Regions from separate parts of the Leisingera sp. M523 genome, predicted to be linked through region 3. Evidence: riboswitches for the same ligand, from Rfam matches in the RefSeq annotation. Region 3 holds a riboswitch; each other region holds the start of a gene.

Region 1 (7,110 bases), 940 kb from region 3:
TGGCCGAACTCCAAAGCAGCAAGTGTCCCCGCGGGGACAGCGCCTGGTTTTGCGGTGAATTCGGCCCCTGCCACCGGCGCGGCATGCGCCGCCGGCGGCCCGCGGCGCGCGATGAGACGGCGCATCCTGCCACGGCCCTCGGGCGCGCCGCCTTGTTTCAGGAACCAGCGGGCAAGGGCGAGGGCTTCGGCAACGGCGGATTCACGTGTGACGGGCAGGCCGGTCTCAGAACCGTCGGCGCGCAGGATGAGGGTCTCGCCTATGCGCTCAACGCGGATGTCGGCGGCGGTGTCCTGCAGGACCGGCGCCGCGCCGCAGTCGACGGCAAAGCCGAATTTCCCGGGCAGGCTGAGGTCTGCGGCGGCGGTCAGTGCGGCGCTGAGATCAGTGGCGATGGCGTGGGTGTCGTCACCCGTTGCCCAGAACGGGGCGAGGAGGACATTGCGGCGGGCTTCGGCGCGAGCGTCCGGGTCGATCAGGCCAAGATCGCGCAAGGCTTCGATCAGCTCTGCGTGACCGTCTTCGCGGATGCCGCGCATCTGCAGGTTGGCGCGGGCGGAAATATCCAGCAGGCCGTTGCCGAACTCTTGCGAAAGTCTTGCCACACCGCGCGCCTGGGTTGCGGAAAGTTTACCCATTGGCGCGCGCACCCGCACCACCAGACCGTCGCCGGACATCATCGGGCGCAAGGCACCGGGGCACCAGCCGTAGACTTTGGGTTCGGGTGCAGCACTCATGCGGCGCCCTCCAGACCGGCCATGATCGAGTTGCGCCGGGTGCTCCAGAGGCCCGCGTCGAACAGGGCACGGAAGCGGTCGCGCATCGCCTGAAGAGCGGCGGGGTTTTCGCGCTCCATGAACGCCACCAGATCGTCGCGGCCCAGCGTGGCCTCGAAATAGAGGTCAAACAGATGCGGCTGCACCACCTGTGCCAGATGCGCAAAGGCGGCCATGTGGTCCAGCGTGGCGGCGATCTCGGCGCCGCCACGGAAGCCGTGGTTCATCATTGAGGTCGCCCAGTCCGGGTTGGCGGCGCGGGCGCGGGTGACGCGGGCGATTTCTTCGCCCAAGCTGCGCGCCTGCGGCTTGTCCGGGCGGGTCGCGTCCATGTGGTAGAGGGCGGGCGCTGTCTGGCCGATGCGGGCCATGGCGGCGGCAAATCCAGCCTCATGCGCGGCATAGTCCGACGCGACCAGCAGGTCGGTTTCCGGCAGGTCCTGCAGGTGAACAAAACTGTCGGCGCTATGCAGTCTTGTTTCCAGCGCTTCGCGGGCATCGGTGATGGTGCCCTTGGCGTCGATGGCGTGGGAGGAGGCGTTGAGCCAGGCCTCGCCTGCGGCAGCGCGGGCCTCGTCTGAGTAGTCGTCCAGATGCGGGTTCATCGAGAGGCCGTACTGGCCCGGTTTTGGACCAAAAACGCGGGGGATCTCGGTGAGATAGGGGTTGTCCGTTTGCGCTTCCTCGCGCTGGGCGAGGGCGGCGGCAGCAGTTTCGAACATCTGCGCCAGCCCCGGGAACACGTCGCGGAACAGGCCGGAGACGCGCAGTGTCACGTCGATGCGCGGGCGGTGCAGCATCGAGAGCGGCAGCACGTCGAAGCCGGAGACGCGCTCGGAGTTTTCGTCCCATTTCGGGGCGAGCCCTGCGAGGTGCAGCGCCATGGCAAATTCCTCGCCGGCGGTGCGCATGGTGGCGGAGCCCCAGAGGTCGATCACCAGGCCCTTGGGCCAGTCGCCGTGGTCCTGAAGGTGGCGGCGCAGCAGCTCTTCCGCCAGTTTGACCCCTTGCGCATGCGCCGCCCGCGACGGCACCGCCCGCGGGTCGGTGGTAAAAAGGTTGCGCCCTGTTGGGATCACGTCCGAGCGGCCCCGGAATGGCGAGCCGGAGGGGCCGGGCGTCACGATCCGGCCATCGAGGGCGGTGATCAGCCCTGCGCGTTCCTCAGCCCCGCATTGGCCGGTGCCGAAGATATGCAGCCCCTCTCCGTACTGGCTTTCCTTGATGTCGCAAACAAAGGCGTCGATGCGGGTGATCGCCTCGGCGGGGGAGGTGCCGGGGGTGAGGCCAAGGTCAGCCTCGACGCCGGTGCCTTGCGCCTCGGCGCGGATGTCACCGATCAGCCGGTCGCGGCGGGCCGGGTCCAGGCCGTCGGCGGTGGAATACTCATCCAGCAGGCTTTCCAGCCGGGCCATCCCGTCGGGCAGGCTGGTCTGCGCCAAGGGTGGCGGCAGGTGGCCGAGGGTGATGGCGCCGATGCGGCGCTTGGCCTGGGCGGCTTCGCCCGGATCGTTGACGATGAAGGGGTAGGCGACAGGCAGCGGGCCGGTCAGAACCTCGGGCCAGCAAGCGCCCGACAGCGCCACCGCCTTGCCCGGCAGCCATTCCAGCGTGCCATGGGCACCGATGTGGACAAGGGCATCGGACTGGGTGCGCAGCCACAGGTAAAACGCTACATAGGCGTGGCGCGGGGTGCGGTCGAGATCGTGGTAATCATCGACGCGGGTTTTGACTTCGCCGCGTTCGGGTTGCAGCGCGATCAGGGCCTTGCCTGCGCGCAGGGCCTTGAAATGAAAGGCACCATCACGGCAGTCTGCGTCTTCGTCCGGGGCGCCCCAGGCCTCTGTCAGGGTGTTTTGCAGGTCTTGCGGCAGGCTGGCGAGGGCTGCGCGGTAGTCTTCCAGTGGGACGCTGAGGGTCTCATCCATCAGCCGCAGGCCGGTGTTTTCCTGCGGCTCAACCGTATAGCCCTGGTCCCACAATTCGCGCAGGATCTCGTCACAAGAGGCCAGCGCGTCGAGGCCGACGGCATGGGCAAGGTTGTGGTCGCGGCCGGGATAGGTGGAGAGGATCAGGGCAAGGCGTTTGTCTGCGTTGGGCAGTGTGCCAAGGCGCAGCCAGCCGTCGACGCGGTCAACAGCGGCTTTGACGCGATCCGCATCGGCGCGGTGGGCAAAGCGGGAATACTGCAGGTCCGGGTCTTTCCGGCCCGGGGATTTGAAGCTGACAACGCCTGCGAAGATGCGACCGTCGACTTCGGGCAGCACGACATGCATGGCGAGGTCGGCGGGCGACAACCCCCGGTCGGCCTCGGCCCAGTCTTTGCGGCGGGCGGTGGAGAGGGCGACCTGGAACACCGGGCAGCCGGTGGTGCTGAGCGGCGAGGCGCTGCCGTCGGTGCCTTGGGCCGAAAACGCGGTGGCGTTGATGATGGCGGCAGGGGACAGCGCGGGGAGAGTTTCGCGCAGCCAGTCAGCGGCGGCGGGGGCCTTGAGGCTGGCGGCAAAGAGGCCATAGGCGGCGTATCCGCGGGCGCGCAGCTCAGCAATCAGCGCATCGACTGGACCGGTGTCGGCGGCGGTGAGGTAGGAGCGGTAGAAGCTGACCAGCACCAGCGGTTTGTCTTGCGCGGGCAGATCCGCCAGCACGCCTTTGGCCGGGTCATAAAGCCCATGCTGCGGCATGGATTTGAGGCCCAGCACAGGGCCGGCATAGAGGCCCGCAGCGAGCGACAGCTGGGCGAGGGCGGCCTGGGCGGCAACGGCGCCGCCGGCGTCGCACAAGGCCTGCAGGCGGCGCAGGGTGGAGACGGGCAGGGTGGACAGCTCATCCAGCCTTGCATCCTCGCGCCCGTCAGCAGGCAGGATCGCCAGGGCAATGCCCTTGCGGCGGGCGAGGTCCTGCAGGGTGGCGAGGCCATAAGGCCAATAGCTTTCACCGCCGATCAGGCGGACCAGGATGCCTTTGGCGCCTTCAAGTGTCTGTTCCGCGTAGACGTCGACCGAGAGCGGGTGCTTGAGCGCGACCAGATTGGCGACGCGCAAGGAGGGCAGCCTGCCGTCCGCGCGATGCCAGCCCGCCGCAAAAGCGCCGAGGTCGCTGTCGGAAAACGACAGCACCACAAGATCGCCGGGCGTCTGCCCGAGATCCTGCGGGGTATCGGTCTCATCAAGGCCGTGGCTTTCGCGGAAGACGACGTGCATGGATCAGGCCTTTGTTGTCTGGCAGGCGGCGGGCGCTCTGAGGGCTGCGCCCAAGCCTGGGAGGGTGCGAATGCGCCCTCCCGTGGGGAGGGTCGGGCGCAGCCCGGCCTGCGGCCGGGCGGTGTCATCTGAAATGATGCGCCAAACCCGCATAGCTTCAGGCGCCCAGTGCGGCGCGGATGGCCGGGGCGTCGATGTCGTCATGCTCGGCAATGACCACCAGGGCGGTTTTGCGCGGCTGCGCGCCCCAGGGCTGATCGTATTGGGCGCGCAGGCGCTCGCCCACGGCTTGTACCAGCATCCGCATCGGCTTTCCTTCCACCGCCACATAGCCTTTGACGCGCAGGATGTTGCGCTCGCGGGCGAGTTTCACGATGGCATTTTGCAGCGCTTCCGGGTCGGATACTTCGCCCATTTCGACAACGATGCTTTCAAAATCGTCATGCTCGTGGTCGTGGTGGCCGTCGTGGTGGCTGGGGCGGGCGTCCAGATCATCCTCGGCAGCGGCGCCCAGGCCCAGGATGATGCGCGGGTCGATGACGCCTTCGCTCATCGGCAGGATCGGCAGCTTGCGCGGCGCTTCGGCCTCGATCACCGCGCGGGCTTTTTCGACGCCTTCGTCGCCGGCCAGATCGGCCTTGGACAGCAGAACGATGTCAGCGCAGGAGATCTGGTCTTCGAACACTTCGGACAGGGGCGTTTCATGGTCGATGCTGTCGTCCGCCTCGCGCTGGGCCTGCACGGCGTCCAGATCGGGGGCGAACTGGCCCTTGGCCACGGCCTCGGCGTCCGCCAGGGCAATCACCCCGTCGACGGTGATGCGGGAGCGGATTGCGGGCCAGTCAAAGGCTTTCAGCAGCGGTTTCGGCAGGGCCAGGCCGGAGGTCTCAATCACGATATGGTCCGGTTTTTCGGGCAGGGCCATCAGCTGTTCGATGGTGGGGATGAAGTCATCGGCCACGGTGCAGCAGATGCAGCCGTTGGCCAGCTCCATGATGTTTTCCGCCGGGCAGTTGTCATCGGCGCAGGATTTCAGGATGTCGCCGTCCACACCGGCGGTGCCGAATTCGTTCACGACCACGGCCAGACGCTTGCCCTGCGGGTTTTGCATCAGGTGGCGGATCAGCGTGGTTTTGCCAGCGCCCAGAAAGCCGGTGATGACAGTGACGGGGATCTTGTTGAGATCGCTCATGATTACTCCTCGGAGAAGAACTTGGCCGGCGGGATGCGGGCAACAGATTGCTTGCGGAAGGTTTGCGGGCGCTGGCGCCAGGGTACGACGCCGTCAGCGGTGCCGGCATAAGCCGCCGCGCCTTCCAGAATTTCGGGGACATGCTGGTCCGGGTCGAGGTCGCCGTAGACATAGGTCCAGCGTTCCGCGCCGCCGATCAGTGCAACAGCGCAGCCGCGCTTGCACGACGACAGGCATTCGACGCCACGCAGACGGACGCCTTCGGGCATTCCGGCCTCTTCCAGGGCTGCGTGCAGGATGGCACCGGGGCGGGCGGCCTCGGGGTCGGTGCCCTCGCGGCGGCAGGTGAGGCATACGGTCAGCGTGACCGGTCCCGGGGTGCTGGCAGATTGGCCTGCCATGTCGTCAGCCATTGGCGCGTCTCCTGTCGCGGCAGGGCGTGCGGGATGGCCGAAAAGGGGCCAGTCGTGCGAGCCCCTTACCCGGTCGCAGAACACCCCGTCTGCCCGTTGATCTCTCCTTCGCTGGCAGGTCTCCCGGCTTGCGGATGCCAAGGCGCAGGGCCTTGCCGGCCATCCTGCCTTCCCGGGGATCACCCAGTGGCATGGCGGCCTCATCCGGTCACGGTCGCGGGGGCGGCTGTGCTTCGGCCCGAAAGCCTTCACATTCCCTCTTCGCCTGTTTTCACAGGAACCAGCTGAACCCCCTTGCGCTATCGTGCCCTTCTTTGTCAAGACATGGGTCAAACAGCTGGAGAGCCCCCAATGAGCGAAAAGTCTGAAACCGGCATCTCAGAAGAAGAAGCCGCCCGTCATACGTCCAAGATGGCCAAGAAAAAGGCCGCGCGCGACCGGATGATGAAGACCAAGGAGGGCGAGAAGGGACTGATTATCGTCCACACCGGACCGGGCAAGGGCAAATCCTCCTCCGGGTTCGGGATGATCATGCGCTGCATCGCGCATGGGATGCCGTCCGCCGTGGTTCAGTTCATAAAGGGCGCCTGGCAGACCGGCGAACGCACGCTGATCGAGGAGAACTTCAGCGATCTCTGCCAGTTCTACGCGATGGGCGAAGGCTTTACCTGGGAGACACAGGACAAGGCCCGCGACATTGCCGCCGCGCAGAAGGGCTGGGAGAAGGCCAAGGAGATGATCCTGGATGAGCGCAACACCATGGTGCTGCTGGATGAGATCAACATCGCGCTGCGCTATGACTATCTGGATCTTGAGGAGGTGCTTGAGTTCCTGGTGGAGCAGAAACCGCCGATGACCCATGTGGTTCTGACAGGCCGCAACGCCAAGGAAGAGCTGATCGAGATTGCCGATCTGGTGACCGAGATGGGGCAGATCAAGCACCCGTTCCGCGCCGGTGTGAAAGCGCAGAAGGGGGTGGAGTTTTAATCCCTTTCAGGCTGCAGTATTGAGCGGGCTTGAGGTTTTGCGCTTTGCTTCGCAAATCGCCGGGGGGCGGGGGCGCTGCCTTCGGCAGCGCCCCCGCCCGGCCCAACGCTTTTCAGGGAACCTCTGGTTCATTGAAAAGGGGCGGGAGTGCCCCGGCCTTTGAAGTCCGGACTGTTAGCGCATGCGGAATTAAGCTGCCAGCCGGGCGGCCTTCTCGCTGATATAGGCATCGACCGCTGCGCGCTGGCCTTCATCCAGGCGCAAACCCAATTTAGTGCGGCGCCACAGGTAGTCGTCGCCTGAACGCACCCACTCGCGGGCAATTGCCCAGTCGAGTTCCCGTGCGGTGATTGTTGCGCCGAAATCCTGGCCCAGATCAGCGGCGGATTTGGTATCGCCCAGCACCTCCCAGGACTCCAGCCCGTAGGCGCGGATCAGCCGGGCGGCCCAATAGGCGCTCAGGAACGGATAGTCCGCTGCCAGCTTGGCTTTTAGCGTCTCCACATCCGCCACCGCAAAATCACCGCCGGGCAGGGCCA
Region 2 (7,110 bases), 240 kb from region 3:
GGTGGTGATGGTGCTGCAATGCGCCGCCCTGATCAAAGCGATCTACAACGACGGCCGCCGCGAGCAGGCTGGGATCGCCACCACCATCACTCAGGAGCCGGCGGAATAAAGCCACCGGCGAATGGCTGCTTGCGGGCGGGGCAGCCATTCACACCCTTTCCACTGCTGCCCGCATCTTTCCCGGCGCTGAACACAGCAACAAAGGAAGCAAAATGAGCAAATACTATAACAGGGAAACCCTCCACCCAGCAGTGCGCATGCATGCGGAGGAAACAGCCCAAGGCAAACTGGACCGCCGCGAATTCCTGTCCCGCGCAACCGCGCTGGGTGTGACCGCATCCGCGGCCTATGGCATGATCGGCCTCAGCCAGCCGGTGCAGGCGGCGGCCAATGCCCAGCAGGGCGGCACCATCCGCATCCAGCAGGTTGTGCGCGCCCTCCTCGACCCGCCGCTGTTCAACTGGCCGCAGCTGGGCAATCTGGTGCGCGGCTACCTGGAATATCTGGTGCAGTACAATGCCGACGGCACCTTTGAGCCGCGGCTGCTGGAAAGCTGGGAGGTCAACGAGGATGCCACCGAATACTTGCTGCACATCCGCCCCGGCGTGAACTGGAACGACGGCCGCGGCACCCTTACCGCCAAGGACGTCGCCTATAACTTTGCCCGCTGGTGTGATGGCAAATGGGAAGGCAACTCAATGGCGGCCCGCATGGGCTCCTTGCAGAACGCGGCCGGCGACGGCCCCGCCGAGGGCGCGCTGGAGGTGGTTGACGATCTGACACTGAAGGTAAAACTCACCCGCCCGGACATCACCATCATCCCGGCAGTGACCGAATACCCCGCGGCCATTGTGCCGGACGGCTGGTCGGGCGATCCGGGCGCCGACCCGGTCGGCACCGGGCCTTACAAACTGGTGGAATATGAGGTCGGCGTGAAAGTGGCCCTGGAAAAGAACACCGATCACGAATGGTGGGGCGAAGGTGCCCATCTGGACCGGATCGAGTTCATTGACTTCGGCACCGACGGCTCCACCCATCTGTCAGCCGCCGAGGCCGAAGAAATCGACATGGTCTATGAAACCGTGGGGGAATACGTCGATATCTTCACCTCCATCGGCTGGAAGTTGAGCGAATCCGTCTCGGCCAACACCCTGGTGCTGCGCACCAACCGCGATGCCGAGGTGGACGGGGCGCAGCCCTATGCCGACGCCCGTGTCCGCCGCGCCCTGGCGCTGGCTTGCGACAACGCGGTGCTGCTGGAACTCGGCTATGACGGGCGCGGCACCCTGGCGGAGAACCACCACGTCTGCCCGATCCACCCGGAATACGCCGATATCGGCGCCCCGGTGCGCGACCCGGAAGCCGCCCGCCAATTGATGGAGGAGGCCGGGATGCTCGATTTCGAGCATGAGCTGTTCTCAATCGACGACGACTGGCGCCGCAATACTACCGATGCGCTGGCAGCGCAGATGCGCGATGCCGGCCTCAAGGTCAAACGCACGGTTCTGCCCGGCAACACCTTTTGGAACGACTGGGACAAATATCCGTTCAGCTCCACCGACTGGGGCCACCGCCCGCTGGGGGTGCAGGTGCTGACACTGGCCTATAAAACCGGGGTGGCCTGGAATGAAACCGGTCTCGCCAGCACCGAGTTCGACAGCATGCTGGAGGCCGCCTCAGCCATTGCCGATGCCGATACCCGCCGGGGGCATATGGAGAAGATTGAGCAGTTCATGCGTGACGACGGCACCGTGATCCAGCCTTACTGGCGCTCGCTTTACCGTCACGCCCGCCCTGGTATCATCGGCGCCGAGAGCCACCCGATCAACGAAATCCACGTGCACAAACTGGCGCTGGAAGCCTGATCAGGCCTTAAAAAAAAGGACGCGCGCCAGATCCGGCGCGCGCCCGTTTTCATCAGATATCGACCTCAACCCGGCCAATCGGGTTGGAGCAGCAGGCCAGGATGTAACCGGCCTCCACGTCTTCCTCTGAAATGCCGCCGTTGTGGACCATATGCACCTCGCCTGCGGTTTTCTTGACCTTGCAGGTGCCGCAGATGCCAAAGGTGCAGCCCGACGGGATGTTCAGCCCCGAAGCCTTGGCCACCGCCAGCACCGTATCTGTTTCGGTGCAGGTTGCCATAACACCGGACGCCGCAAAGCTGATCTCGGCGGCAGCAGTTTCCTCCGGCACCACATCGTCGATCTCGGGCACATCAGCGGCTGTTTCAACCGGCGCGCCAAAGCTCTCCTGATTGTAGTTCTCCATGTCAAAGCCCAGGCCGTTCAGCATGTCGCGCACCGCCTGCATGAAGGGTTCCGGCCCGCAGCAGTAGACCTCGCGCTCCAGATAATCCTGCGCGATAAGGCCCAGCATGATCTGGTTCAGCTGGCCGCGGTAGCCGGTCCAGACCTGATAGGGATCGTCCTCTTCCACCACCAGGTTCAGCTTCAACCCCGGCAGCCGCGACGCCATGCTTTCCAGCTGCTGACGGGCGATGATCTCGCTGGGGCGTTTGGCGCAGTTGATAAAGCAGATGTCGGGCGACTGGCCGCGGTCGAACAGATACTGTGTCATCGACAGGCTGGGCGTGATGCCCGAGCCTGCGGAGATGAACAGAAACTTGCCATTCGGGCGCTTTGGCAGGGTGAACACCCCTGCCGGGCCAGAGGCGCGCAGGATCCTGCCGGGGCGCAGATGGTCCAGCATCCAGCGGGTGCCGATGCTGTCGCCCTGGGCCTTGACCGTTACCGAGATCGACAATGGCCGCGAGGGCGACGAGCTGATGGTGTAGGTGCGCCAGACGGTCCCTTCCGGCACCGGCAGTTCCAGTGTCAGGAACTGGCCCGGCTGGTATTTAAACCACGCGCCGGACGGCGCGCGGAAGCTGAAGGTGGCGGTGTTCGGAGCTTCCGGAACAACCGAGACGCATTCCAGCATCTCGTCATCCTTCCACGCCAGGGTTTCGTCCAATGTCTCAAAATTGGCCTGCAATCCCATGATCTTACTCCGCCGCAATCAGATGGCGGCCGGTCAGCGCGCGGGTCAGATGCTCGGCATACCAGTTGGAGAACTGAATGACGCCGCTTTCCTGCACTTCGGAATAGGGGCCGGGTTCATAGGCGGGGGAGTTGATGCCTTGCTGGTTGTCCTCGACCACGATGCGGTCCTCGTCATTGGTCGCCATCCAGACCTCGGTCAGGCGCTTGATGTCATAGTCCTGGCCCTCAACCGCATCCTTGTGCACCAGCCATTTGGTGGTGACTTCGGTCTCGGTCGGGCTGATCGGAGTGACACGGAACACAAGGGAATGATCCGGCAGGAAGTGGTTCCAGGTGGTCGGATAATGGAACTTCAGCAGCGTGCCGGCATCCGCAAAGGGCACCCGGCCCAGCGGCTTGGCCACTGCCGCCTTGCCGTCCATGGTGTAGCTTTCAGCGCCTTCGTTCAGCGGCATCCGTGCCAGCCGGTGCTGGCCGCGCGCATCCATGCGGAACTGCGCCGGGCAGCCTGCCGCTTCGATCCGGTCAAAGTGCTTTTGCAGATGCGGCGGGGTCTCGCCGCCCTCAACGCCTGTCACCGACGGATCCTCGGGGAAGGTCCGGCACAGCGACGGGTGGTTGCCGCCGCAGTGGTAGCACTCGCGGTTGTTTTCCCAGACCAGCTTCCAGTTGCCGTTCTCAATGATCGAGCTTTCAAAGGCCACCTTGGCATTGCCCAGATCATGCGGCTCCAGATAGGGGCGGGCCACCTCGGCAAAACCGTTAAAATCCGGCGCTTCATCCGCCAGGCAGATGTAGATCAGCCCGGCCAGGTCGCGGCAATGCACCGGCTTCAGCCCGTGTTTGGAGGCATCGAAATCCGGCCCCATGTCCCGCGCCCACAGCAGTTTGCCGTCCAGCTCGTAGGTCCACTGGTGGTAGGGGCAGACCAGCTTGGGCGAATTGCCTTTCTTCGCCTTGCACACAACCGAACCGCGGTGGCGGCAGGCGTTGTGGAAAGCACGCACTTCGCCATCAGTGCCACGCACGATGATGACGTTATACGACCCCACCTGATGGGTCACATAGTTGCCCGGTTTCGGCACTTCGCAGGCGGGAATGGCAAACAGCCACTCGCGGTAGAAGATCTGCCGCAGGTCCAGGTCCAGAACACCCGGATCGGTATAGAACGCCTGTTCCAGAGAATAGTTTTTCTGCCGCGCCATCAGCTTGGCCAGAATTTCGCTGTCGTGAAGCATCTGCTTCTCTCCTCTGCCGCATCCCCGCGGCGTGTTGGCTTGGTCGCAGGCATAGGCAAAGGGATTGCGGACACGCGCCGCAACCGCCCCGCCGCCGTCCGCGGTTGACGTTTTCATGGCAAGGCTGGTTTCCGGACTGTCCCGGGGCCATTCGGCGGCGGGGCCTGGCACCTTCCCGAAGCGCTTGCTTCAGTGGTCATTGCCATGCCTTGCCCGGGGTCACCGTTGCGGGGGCAGTGCCGGAGTTTCACCAGCTTCCCAATTCTCCGCCCCAAGGGGCGGCACCTTGCTATCTGCGGTATTGCCTGAAAAATTTCCCGCCATCGGAAACAAAACCGACCCGCAAAAACCGGAAAAAGACATGCATGTTTGCCGAGCCGGGCGGGACAGGGATGTCCAGAAACTCAAACCGGCATCCGCCAGCCCGTTTGCGGCAAGCGCTTATCTTTCATGCGGTTACCCGCTGCTGATCCACCGAATCGATTCGCACGCAGTGAATCTTGCGCCGGCCCCTTGGAACGCGGCGTGCACTTAATTATATTTCGTATAATTAAATGCGTGCACAGGAGAATCCGATGACCACCGGCCACGTCTTCATCGCCACCAGCCTCGACGGCTTTGTGGCCCGCCAGGACCATTCGCTGGATTGGCTGCACAAACAGCCTGTTGCCGAAGATGACGATGGCGGCTTTGCCGCCTTCATGGACAGCGTCTACGGGCTGGTCATGGGAACCGGATCGTTCCGCACCCTGCTCGGGTTCGGCCAATGGCCCTACAGCAAACCTGTTGTGGTCCTCAGCAACAGCCTGACCGAACAGGACATTCCCGAGAAGCTGAAGGACAAGGTGCGCCTCAGCACCGCCGCACCCGCAGACCTTATGCAGGAGCTGCAAGAAGAGGGCTGGACCCGCGCCTATATCGACGGCGGACGGATGGTGCAGTCCTTCCTGCGCCAGGGGCTGATCACCGATCTGACCATCACAACGGTCCCGATTCTGATCGGCAGCGGCATTCCGCTGTTCGGCAGCCTGGACCGGGACATCGACCTCCAGGTGGCAAGCTCCCGCATCCTGCCCACCGGCATGGTCCAGACCACGTTCCGGGTAGCCTGACCGATGCCCCCGCGCATGGGCCGCCCGCCCAGGGGCAGCCGGACCCTCAGCAAGGATGATGTGCTGAAAACGGCCCTGCAGCTGCTCGATGAGGGCGGCAGCAAGGCCCTCACCTTCAAAGCACTGGCAGAGGCGCTTGGCGTCACCCCGATGGCCGTTGCCCATCACGCCGGAACCAAGGACGAGATGATTGCATCCCTCGTCGCCATTGCGTTTGCAGGTTCAGACACCCCGTCTGAAGCGGCAACGCCCAAACTGCGGCTGCGCGATCTGATGACCCGCTATTGCGCCCAAGTGACCAAGCATCCGGAACTTGCAAAGTGCATCCTGGAAAATCCGGCCCTGATCGGCCCCTCCCTGACCGGGCTGACCCGGCTGATCGAGGCGGAAATCACCGCCGCAGGCGTATCTGGCGCAGAGGCCCGCACCATTCTTTGCCTGCTGGTGGATTACACACACGGCTTCGCCTTTGCTGCCGCCGCGGCACCACGCGGGGCGCTTTCGGCTGGCGATTTCACCCCGGCGCTGGACTGGGTGCTCGACCGTATCGAGTAAAAAAATGCGGGCCCGAACGGGCCCGCGCATCCGTTTGCATATTTCAGAGCCGCCCGGCCCGCGGCCCCTCTCGTCACTTCGACTTCCAGCTGTCCAGCCAGCGCCGGAACCGCCCCCTGCGCTCGGCAAGCGCATCGCCCGCGGCATACAGGCTGTCTTCGACATTTTCGACCATCGGGTCGATCCGCGCCCGGCGGAAGCGGCGCCAGCGCACATAGACGGCCCAGAACACCGCCGCCAGAAGCACCAGAACAATGATCGTGAACCAGTTGGTTGGCTTGTCCTCCGGTCCCGCAACCGGGTTGATCGTCACCGCGTTGGGGAAGACCGACAGGAATTCATTGCGCCAGCCGTAGTGCATCACCGCTACCCACTCCGGGTTCGCCTTGGTTGAGATGCTGTCATTGGCATCAGTATACAGATTGGCGGTATCGAACTTGAAATAAGGCGGCCAATTCCAGCCGGTATCCTCATTCCGGTACACGATATTGCGGCCATTGGGGCGCACCGCCTGGATGAACTGCACATCGCGGTTGATCAGCTCCGCCGACTGGTCATCCGGCTGCGACCAGAAAACCCTCGTCCAGTCGTTCAGCTCCTGCCGCTCCTCATAGGTATTGACGATGCGCACCACATCGTACTGCGGCAGCGTGTAATGCAGGAAGGCGCCGAACAGCACCCAGATGGTAATCAGGAAAGCCCATTTGATGAAACGCATCTGCTGCACCTCACATGAAGTTAATGACATAGACCAGAAACGCCAGCGCCCCTAGCGGAATGATATAGACCAGCAAGATCAGCTTGCGCCGGAACGAGCGGTCGTATTGTTTCAGCCCCCGCTGGATGAAGGCGGAGCGGTCGCCGGTCAACCCCTTCTCTTTCCAGCGGCGTTTCAGTTTCGCCCGCCGCACCTCACGCGAATAAAGCGACACCGTGCCATAGGCTACGGTCAGCACCACCAGCAGGATCAGGATCAGGCGAAAAAACCCGAACATTCAGCAGTCCCTCACCCGGCTGACCGCGCCCCAGGGGCCGACCCGGTAAACCATCCCCTTGCGCCGCACTCGCGGCAGGCTGGGCGTGCGTCCTTCCATATCCGGCTCATGCCCGAACAACGCAGCGCGCGCGCCGGCCTTGTCCACCGCATACTCCCGCGCCAGAAACTCTGCCGCATAGGCCTTTTTCGTCTCCGGCCAGCCC
Region 3 (7,110 bases):
GGGCAGGTCCAGGATCTCCAGCAGCCAACGCGCCGCGACTTTCTCGATCTTGTCCGCCACCGGCGAGTTCATTTGCGAGGAGGCGCATTGATCCCAGGCCGACGCCAGGCGTTGCGCGGCGGCGGCGACCGGCAGCGTTGCACCGATTACAAAGCCAAAGTACCGGGGGCCGTTTGAAACAGTTGTCGCCGGGGAGCCGGCCTCGTCCAGCAGTGCCAGCGTTTCGGTTGCATCCCTCCTAGTGTCCGGCAATGGCTCATCAAAGCGTGCAAGCTGCTGCCGGGCGGCGGCGTCGGGAAAAACTGGCATCTCCCCCACGCGGGCAATGTAGCGCGCGGCCCTGGCGTCAGCATCGCGCAATAGCTGGAGCTCGTCCTGCGGGTCTTTTGTCGTCTTGCGTTGCATTCTGAACTCCTTGTCCAAGAAGGTTTCCTTGTTGATAGCAGACCAGTGGGAAGCGGGCATTGCAGCGCGCAATGCGCCTGGGCTGCACCCGCATGTTCTTGGCCCCATGCATCCGCGCCAGGGGCGGCGCAGATGCACAGCCATGCCGGGAAACTGCCCGCCGTTCAGCTGGCTGAAATAAACTCAGACACCAGTCCGGATACTAGCTGCGGCGCGTCTTCCGGGCTGTAGTGGCCGGTTTCGGGCAAGGTCTTGACCTGACCGCCGGGGAACGCTTGCCGGAACAGGGGCAGAAACTGTTCTGCCTGCAGCGTCCTGTCGGCTTCGCCCCAGATGGCGATAGCAGGTTTCTTTGCCAGCTCGGACTTTATGGCGCCGCTCGCCTCTTCGAACGCATGTTTGCCGGTAGCAAAGCCTTTGGCCCAGCCGATTGCGCCCGCAGCAAATTCAGGCGCGGGAAACGGCGCCCGGTAGGCGTTCAGCCAAGTATCGGTGATCAGCTCATTGCGGACAAATCCATTCAGCTTGAGTGTCGACAGGATGTTGTAGTCAAGCTGGCCAAGCACCGCTTCCAGGGTACCGTTTTCCTTTGCCTGCATGATCCACTGAAACCAGGGTGCAGCACCGGCATTGGCAATCAAGCGGTCCGAAAGATCAGGTTGCCCCAGGGGCGTCGGGCCGTTGACCGAAACGATCCGTTTGATCCGGTCCGGGTGCCGGATGGCTACGCCCATGCCAACCGGCCCGCCGAAGTCGTGCATGACAAGGGTCACATCCCTGAGATTCTGCTCCAAAACAAAGCGTTCCGCATTGTCTATATGGTCCTGCAGCCAATAGCTGCGGTCTTGCGGGGTGGCGCTTTTGCCAAATCCCATATGGTCAAGGGCAATCACACGGGCATCACGGGACCATTCAGCAATCTGAGTACGGTAAAGAAAGCTCCAGGTCGGTTCGCCATGCAGCAGCAGCAGCGTCTCCGGGCCGCTGCCCTCATCGACATAGTGCATCGGAGACCCGGCTGCGGAGCTGTAACGGGCTTGAAACGGCCAGGTTCCCTCAAAGGTCTCTTCGGCAGGGACCGCAATCAGGTGCGGATCATGGCCTGGCGCGGATTGCTGCGATGCCGGTTCACTGGTCTGAAGGTCAACGGTCATTGGGCTTCTCCATTATATATGTGTGAGTCACATATATAAATGACCTCTTCCAATTCAAGTGTGTGAGGCACATATTCCTCGTATGACGGATGATTCACGGCGGACTGCGAATTTACTGGGGGCGGCGGTGCTCTGCCTGCATGATGAACTGAGGACGGTTCTGGCGAGGCAGTTCCACCGCTCCGGAGAAGGGCCTGCGGCGCTTTGCGCGCTGGGTCACCAGCCAGGTTTGTCGAACGACGCACTGAGCCGGCTTTTGGATCTCACCCATACAGGCACGGTGCGCCTGATCGACAGGCTGGCCGAGGACGGCCTTGTCAGGCGACAGGCGGCGGAGCACGACAAGCGCAGCATTGCGCTTTATCTCACAGAAGCCGGCCAAGCCGCTCGGGAGAACATACTGCGCGAGCGGCTGGCCGCACTGGAGGCAGTGACCGGCAGCCTGTCTGATGACGAGCAAAGGGACCTGGCCCGGCTGCTGGAAAAACTGCTGCAAGCTGCTGCCGGTGACGACACGCACAAGCTGCGGACCTGCCGGCTGTGCGACAGCCGCGCCTGCACAAACTGCCCGATACTGGTGCCTTTAAACGGGCCGGACTGAGGCGTCCGGCAATAGTGCCAGGCCTTGTTGCGCAAACGTCGAGGGGGAGCTCGTGAAGCCAGCGTGGCAGCCCAAATTGCCGGATCAGATACCTGCCGGCGGAGAAACCGGTTAGAACTTACTTAATCCGGAACCAAACCGTGCCGGAAGTCTGCATCGGGCTGCGGCCAGGGTGCTAGCCGGTCTGGTAGCCCCGGACGTAAGCTCAGGTGGCGTCTGCTTTGCGGCCTCGGAGCGCTTGGCTGCTGTTGTCCAGATTTGCAGGTTTTCCGATCAGCAAACTGGCAAATCCATACACCATTGCCCATAATGGAGTTCCGAAATCATGCGGGTCCAGATTGCCGAGGCCCCGCGCTTTCATTATGCTCGTCAGTTCTTCAATAAAGGTGTTGTATGTAGCGCTGCTGGCCACGCGCGCTACATTGGAGGGGCGTTGTTGCAGAACTCTGAGTTCTAAGGATTCACATCACGAATCCATTCGGTTAGACGGGGCAGATGAGCAAGCCCGCACCTGCCCGCTACCGTACGACGAATTGGTCCAGCTACAACGATGCGCTCAGAAAGCGCGGGTCGCTTCTGATCTGGTTGGACGAAGAGATGACCTGGCTCGCGCCGCCTGATGGCAGCCCCGGTCGCCCTGCGGTTTTCTCGGATGCGGCAATCCAGTTCTGCCTGTCGATCAAGGTTCTGTTCAAGCTGCCTCTCCGGCAGACCGTCGGGATGGTCACCAGCCTTTTGCACCTGGCGGGTCTGGACTGGCCCGTTCCGGATTTCTCTACGCTGTGCCGCCGACAGAGTGAGATGGGACCGTGGCCCCAGTGGGGCCGCGTAAGCCCATAGAACGCTGGCCGTCCAGATCCCATATCGCCGCGCCGATGGGCCGCTGAACCTGCTTGTGGACAGCACCGGGATCAAGTTCCTTGGCGATGGTGAGTGGCAGGCCCGCAAGCACGGCGTTCAGGGGCGGCGCCAATGGCTGCCCGGCAGTTGATTGCAGAGCAATCAATGAGAGGGGCGCAAGGTTCATCTTGCGATGGACGCTGCCACGTCTGACATCCGTGCCGTCGAATTCACCCCCAGCCGCGACGGCCCCTCTCGTGGTTATGCTGCGCAAACCACTGCCGGGCAGTGGACAGCCCGGTCTTACCGGACTTGTTGGGTCAGTTCCCCGAGGACGAAGACATCGGCACCGTGATCGCCGATGGTGCCTATGACACGCGACGCTGCCATGCCGCGATCCTCGAACGCGACGCGGCCCCGATCATCCCGATCCGCAAGAATGGCCGGTTGTGGAAAGAAGATTGTCCGGCTGCGCAGGTCAGAGACGAAACTCTGCGAGCCACCCGACACTACGGTCGAGCCTTCTGGAAGCGCTGGACAGGATACCACGTCCGAAGCCGGATCGAGGCAAAGATGCGCTGCTTAAAGGCATTCGGCGAGCGCATTGCCGCAAGAGACCCCGACCGCCAACCCGCCGAGATCCATATCCGCATCGCACTCATCAACCGCTTCAACGCACTCGGCACCGCTGAGATTATTGCGAGAGCTTCAACGCACGGTTCAGGGACGAGTTCTTGAACGGCGAACTCTTCTACAGCCTGCGCGAGGCGCAAATCCTCATCGAAGAATGGAGGAAACACGACAACACCAAACGCCCTCATAGTGCTCTGGGCTATCGCCCACCGGCGCCGGAAACCATCGTCCAGATGGACCCAAGGCAAGTCATGCACTAACAATCAAACTGGACCATTCAAGTGGGGCTGATCAATCATGGAGCACCGCAAGGAAGTACTCATTCGGCAACTGAACAGAAGACGGGAAGCTTGACTCAGTAAAATGGTTTTGCCATTCAGCCAGTGTGACCGGTTCCGCGAGTGTTTCAATGCGCAGCGGAAGAAATAGGGAACACGGTGCGGCGTACCCATAAGGGACCAAATCCGTGACTGCCCCCGCAACTGTGAGCGGTGAGTGACGCTGAACATGCCACTGGGATCTTTCCCGGGAAGGCCAGCCGAACCAAGACCCGCGAGTCAGGAGACCTGCCGGACACAGGACAAAGACTTCGCTAGCGGAGTGTCTGCCCTTTTCCACCGGACGCCGGGGTGCGCGTCTGGCGCGGCTGCCGTTCAGGCTTCTCCGTGCCACTATCCCCGTTGTTCATTCCTGATTGCAGGTGCGCCTGTGTCGTCGAATGAGGACGAAATGAAACTGAAATATCTGGCTGCAGCTCTGGCCGTATCCCTGCCGGTCACCGCATCGGCGCATTTCCAGCTGAACTACACTGAAAACGTGCTGATCGGGAAGCCCGGCGATGTGCCGATGGGGCTGGTGTTCTGGCACCCGCTGGAAAACGGCCATGTGATGGACATGGGCAAACCAGAAGAATTTTTTATGGTTCACAAGGGCGAAAAGGTTGATCTTTCGGACCGCTTGGAACCGGCCACATTCAAGGGCGCGGAGAACGAAGCCGCCGCCTACAGGGCGTCGATTCCGGTCAAGCGCTCGGGCGACTATGTGGTGGTGACTGTGCCCGCGCCCTACTACGAGGAAAGCGAAGACATCTATATTCAGCAGATTTCCAAAGTCGTGCTGAACCGCAACACCCTGCCCACCGATTGGGATCAGCCAGTGGGCCTGGAAACCGAGATCCTGCCGCTGAACAAGCCCTATAACGTCATTGTTGGCTCTACCTTCTCGGGTCAGGTGCTGGCGGATGGCAAGCCGGTTCCGGGCGCCGAAATCGAGGTTGAGTTCATGGCATCAGAGCCGGACCTTGCGGCTTTTTCCACAACCAACCCGACGGTTCAGCCGATGTCCGGCGGCGCCATCGTTGCGATCGCAGACCAGAATGGCGTCTTTTCCTTTGGCATTCCGAAAGCGGGCCACTGGGGATTTGCCGCCCTCGGCTCCGGCCCGGCGACTGAGCATGACGGCAAGGAGCTTAGCCAGGACGCTGTGTTGTGGATCCACGCTGAAGAGCTGAAGTGAGAATAGCACCATGCATATCGTAGACGGCGCACTGTCGAATCCGGTTGTGATCGGCGGCGCGGTTGCCGCCGTCGGCGGTATCGCCATGGGGCTGCGGAGCCTGCCGCTGGAACGTATTCCGGCGGCGGGGGTTCTTTCTGCCAGTTTCTTTGTGGCCTCCCTGATCCATGTCCCGATCGGGCCGAGTTCGGTTCACCTGATCCTGAACGGGCTTGCGGGGCTGGTCCTGGGCTGGGCGGCCTTTCCGGCCCTGTTTGTCGGACTGCTGCTGCAGGCGGTGTTCTTTGGCTTCGGCGGGCTGACCGTGCTGGGCGTGAACGCCGTGAACATCGCCCTGCCTGCAGTTCTGGTCGGGCTGATATTCCGCCCGCTGGTGGCCCGCGGCTCGCCTCTGCAGGGTGCCATCTGGGGCGGAATCGGCGGCGGCGCGGCCATTGCTGCCACAACTTTGGCCGTGGCGGTATCGTTGATGTTGTCCGGCGATGAGTTCATCCTGGCCGCGAAACTGGTATTCTTTTCCCATATTCCGGTGGTGATCATCGAAGCGCTTTTGTCCGGCGCTGCCATTTTCCTGGCGCGGCGCGTGAAGCCTGAGCTGTTTTTCGACGCAAAAGGAAGCCTTGCATGATCCGCTCCTGCATTCTGATCCTTGCATTGCTGGCGCCGCTCCCGGTGATGGCACACAATGTTATCTCAGCTGTTTTTCCGTCGGGTTCCGACATTGAGGGCGAAGTGGGCTTTTCCAACGGTGACATGGCCGCGGACCTGCTGATTGAGATCTTTGACGTGGCCGGCAGCAAGCTGGGAGAGTCAAGAACCGACGGTGACGGCTTTTTCCTGTTCACCCCGTCGGAGCTTGTGACACATATCTTCCGCGGCGATCTGGGTGCTGGCCACGTGGCCGAGATGATGATGGACGGTGCGGAAGTCGCGCAGATCATCGGGCAAAGCCCGGGCGCTGCAGCAAATTCTGCGGCTGCTGCCATGGACATCTCTGCAGCGCCGGCGGCGGCAGGGTCCGCGGGCCTCTCAGATCAAACCCGCTCCGAGCTTGCCACCATGATGCGCAATGAACTGCGCCCGCTCCGCCAAGAGCTGACAGCGTTCAAGAATAAGTCGGACTTTCAGTCCGTGCTTGGCGGCATCGGTTATATCTGCGGCCTGTTCGGGCTTGGCTTTTACATCGCCGCACGCCGCAAGATCGGCAGCAGCGCATGACCTATGTTCTGACGAGCGAGGAAAAGCCGCTCGGCGGGTTCGGCACCTTCCGCGCCAAGGTCACGGCACTTGACCCGCGGATGCGGATCATGATGACAGCCGCCTATGCGGTGGTGGTTGTCTCGCTCAGCAATCTTTGGGTTCTGGCGGCCGCTCTTGGCCTGTCGATGTGGCTGCTGGCCTTTTCTGGCCTGCCGCCCCGGAAAACGTTGAAACGGATGGCGATGATGGACAGTTTCATCATCTTCATGCTGGTTCTGCTGCCCTTTACCGTGCCCGGAACCCCAGCCCTGTCCATTTGGGGGCTGGAGGCCAGCTGGGAAGGCCTGTGGCGTGCAACCGAGATTGCCCTTACCGCCAATGCGGTGATCCTTGCGGTTATGACACTGGTGGGTTCGATGGAGCCGGTAACCATGGGCCACGCGCTCTTTGCCCTCAAGACCCCGGAGCGGCTGGTGCATCTGATGATGTTCACCATCCGTTACATCGACGTTCTGCGCGAGGAATACCAGCGCCTGCGCACCTCGATGAAGCTGCGCGGCTTCCGCCCCGGCACCAACTGGCACACCTACCGCAGTTACGGCTATCTGGTTGGCATGATGCTGGTGCGCTCCATCGAACGGTCGGAGCGCATTCTGGCCGCGATGAAATGCCGGGGGTTCTCCGGCCGCATCATCCTGCTGGAGGATTTTCGTTTCAGCCGGTCCGACCTGCTGTTTGCCGCGGCGCTGTCCGCCGCACTTG

The links. A riboswitch is a leader RNA that binds a small molecule or an ion and turns the genes downstream of it on or off. The one in region 3 is predicted to bind cobalamin.
Positions count from the first base shown of each region.
Region 1: another riboswitch for cobalamin. It lies ahead of K3557_RS12810 (DUF1636 domain-containing protein); the one in region 3 lies ahead of K3557_RS17550 (DUF4198 domain-containing protein).
Region 2: another riboswitch for cobalamin. It lies ahead of K3557_RS16260 (SRPBCC family protein); the one in region 3 lies ahead of K3557_RS17550 (DUF4198 domain-containing protein).

Region 1 covers NZ_CP081036.1:2,593,304-2,600,413, reverse strand. Annotated here, with positions in the region: gene cobG (precorrin-3B synthase) at 1-737, opposite strand, end outside; gene cobN (cobaltochelatase subunit CobN) at 734-3,979, opposite strand; gene cobW (cobalamin biosynthesis protein CobW) at 4,137-5,171, opposite strand; gene K3557_RS12810 (DUF1636 domain-containing protein) at 5,174-5,584, opposite strand; cobalamin riboswitch at 5,680-5,884, opposite strand; gene cobO (cob(I)yrinic acid a,c-diamide adenosyltransferase) at 5,936-6,571, shown strand; gene glpD (glycerol-3-phosphate dehydrogenase) at 6,761-7,110, opposite strand, start outside.
Region 2 covers NZ_CP081036.1:3,290,872-3,297,981, forward strand. Annotated here, with positions in the region: gene K3557_RS16245 (BCCT family transporter) at 1-109, shown strand, start outside; gene K3557_RS16250 (ABC transporter substrate-binding protein) at 213-1,865, shown strand; gene K3557_RS16255 (hybrid-cluster NAD(P)-dependent oxidoreductase) at 1,918-3,003, opposite strand; gene K3557_RS16260 (SRPBCC family protein) at 3,008-4,243, opposite strand; cobalamin riboswitch at 4,348-4,547, opposite strand; gene K3557_RS16265 (dihydrofolate reductase family protein) at 4,819-5,355, shown strand; gene K3557_RS16270 (TetR/AcrR family transcriptional regulator) at 5,371-5,910, shown strand; gene K3557_RS16275 (DUF1523 family protein) at 5,984-6,628, opposite strand; gene K3557_RS16280 (hypothetical protein) at 6,639-6,905, opposite strand; gene K3557_RS16285 (DUF6638 family protein) at 6,906-7,110, opposite strand, start outside.
Region 3 covers NZ_CP081036.1:3,532,289-3,539,398, reverse strand. Annotated here, with positions in the region: gene K3557_RS17580 (aminotransferase class V-fold PLP-dependent enzyme) at 1-405, opposite strand, end outside; gene K3557_RS17575 (alpha/beta fold hydrolase) at 570-1,559, opposite strand; gene K3557_RS17570 (MarR family winged helix-turn-helix transcriptional regulator) at 1,642-2,160, shown strand; gene K3557_RS17565 (hypothetical protein) at 2,366-2,572, opposite strand; partial or broken gene K3557_RS17560 (IS5 family transposase) at 2,656-3,738, shown strand; partial or broken gene K3557_RS17555 (transposase) at 3,696-3,893, shown strand; cobalamin riboswitch at 4,007-4,222, shown strand; gene K3557_RS17550 (DUF4198 domain-containing protein) at 4,363-5,148, shown strand; gene cbiM (cobalt transporter CbiM) at 5,159-5,776, shown strand; gene K3557_RS17540 (cobalt ABC transporter permease) at 5,773-6,366, shown strand; gene cbiQ (cobalt ECF transporter T component CbiQ) at 6,363-7,110, shown strand, end outside.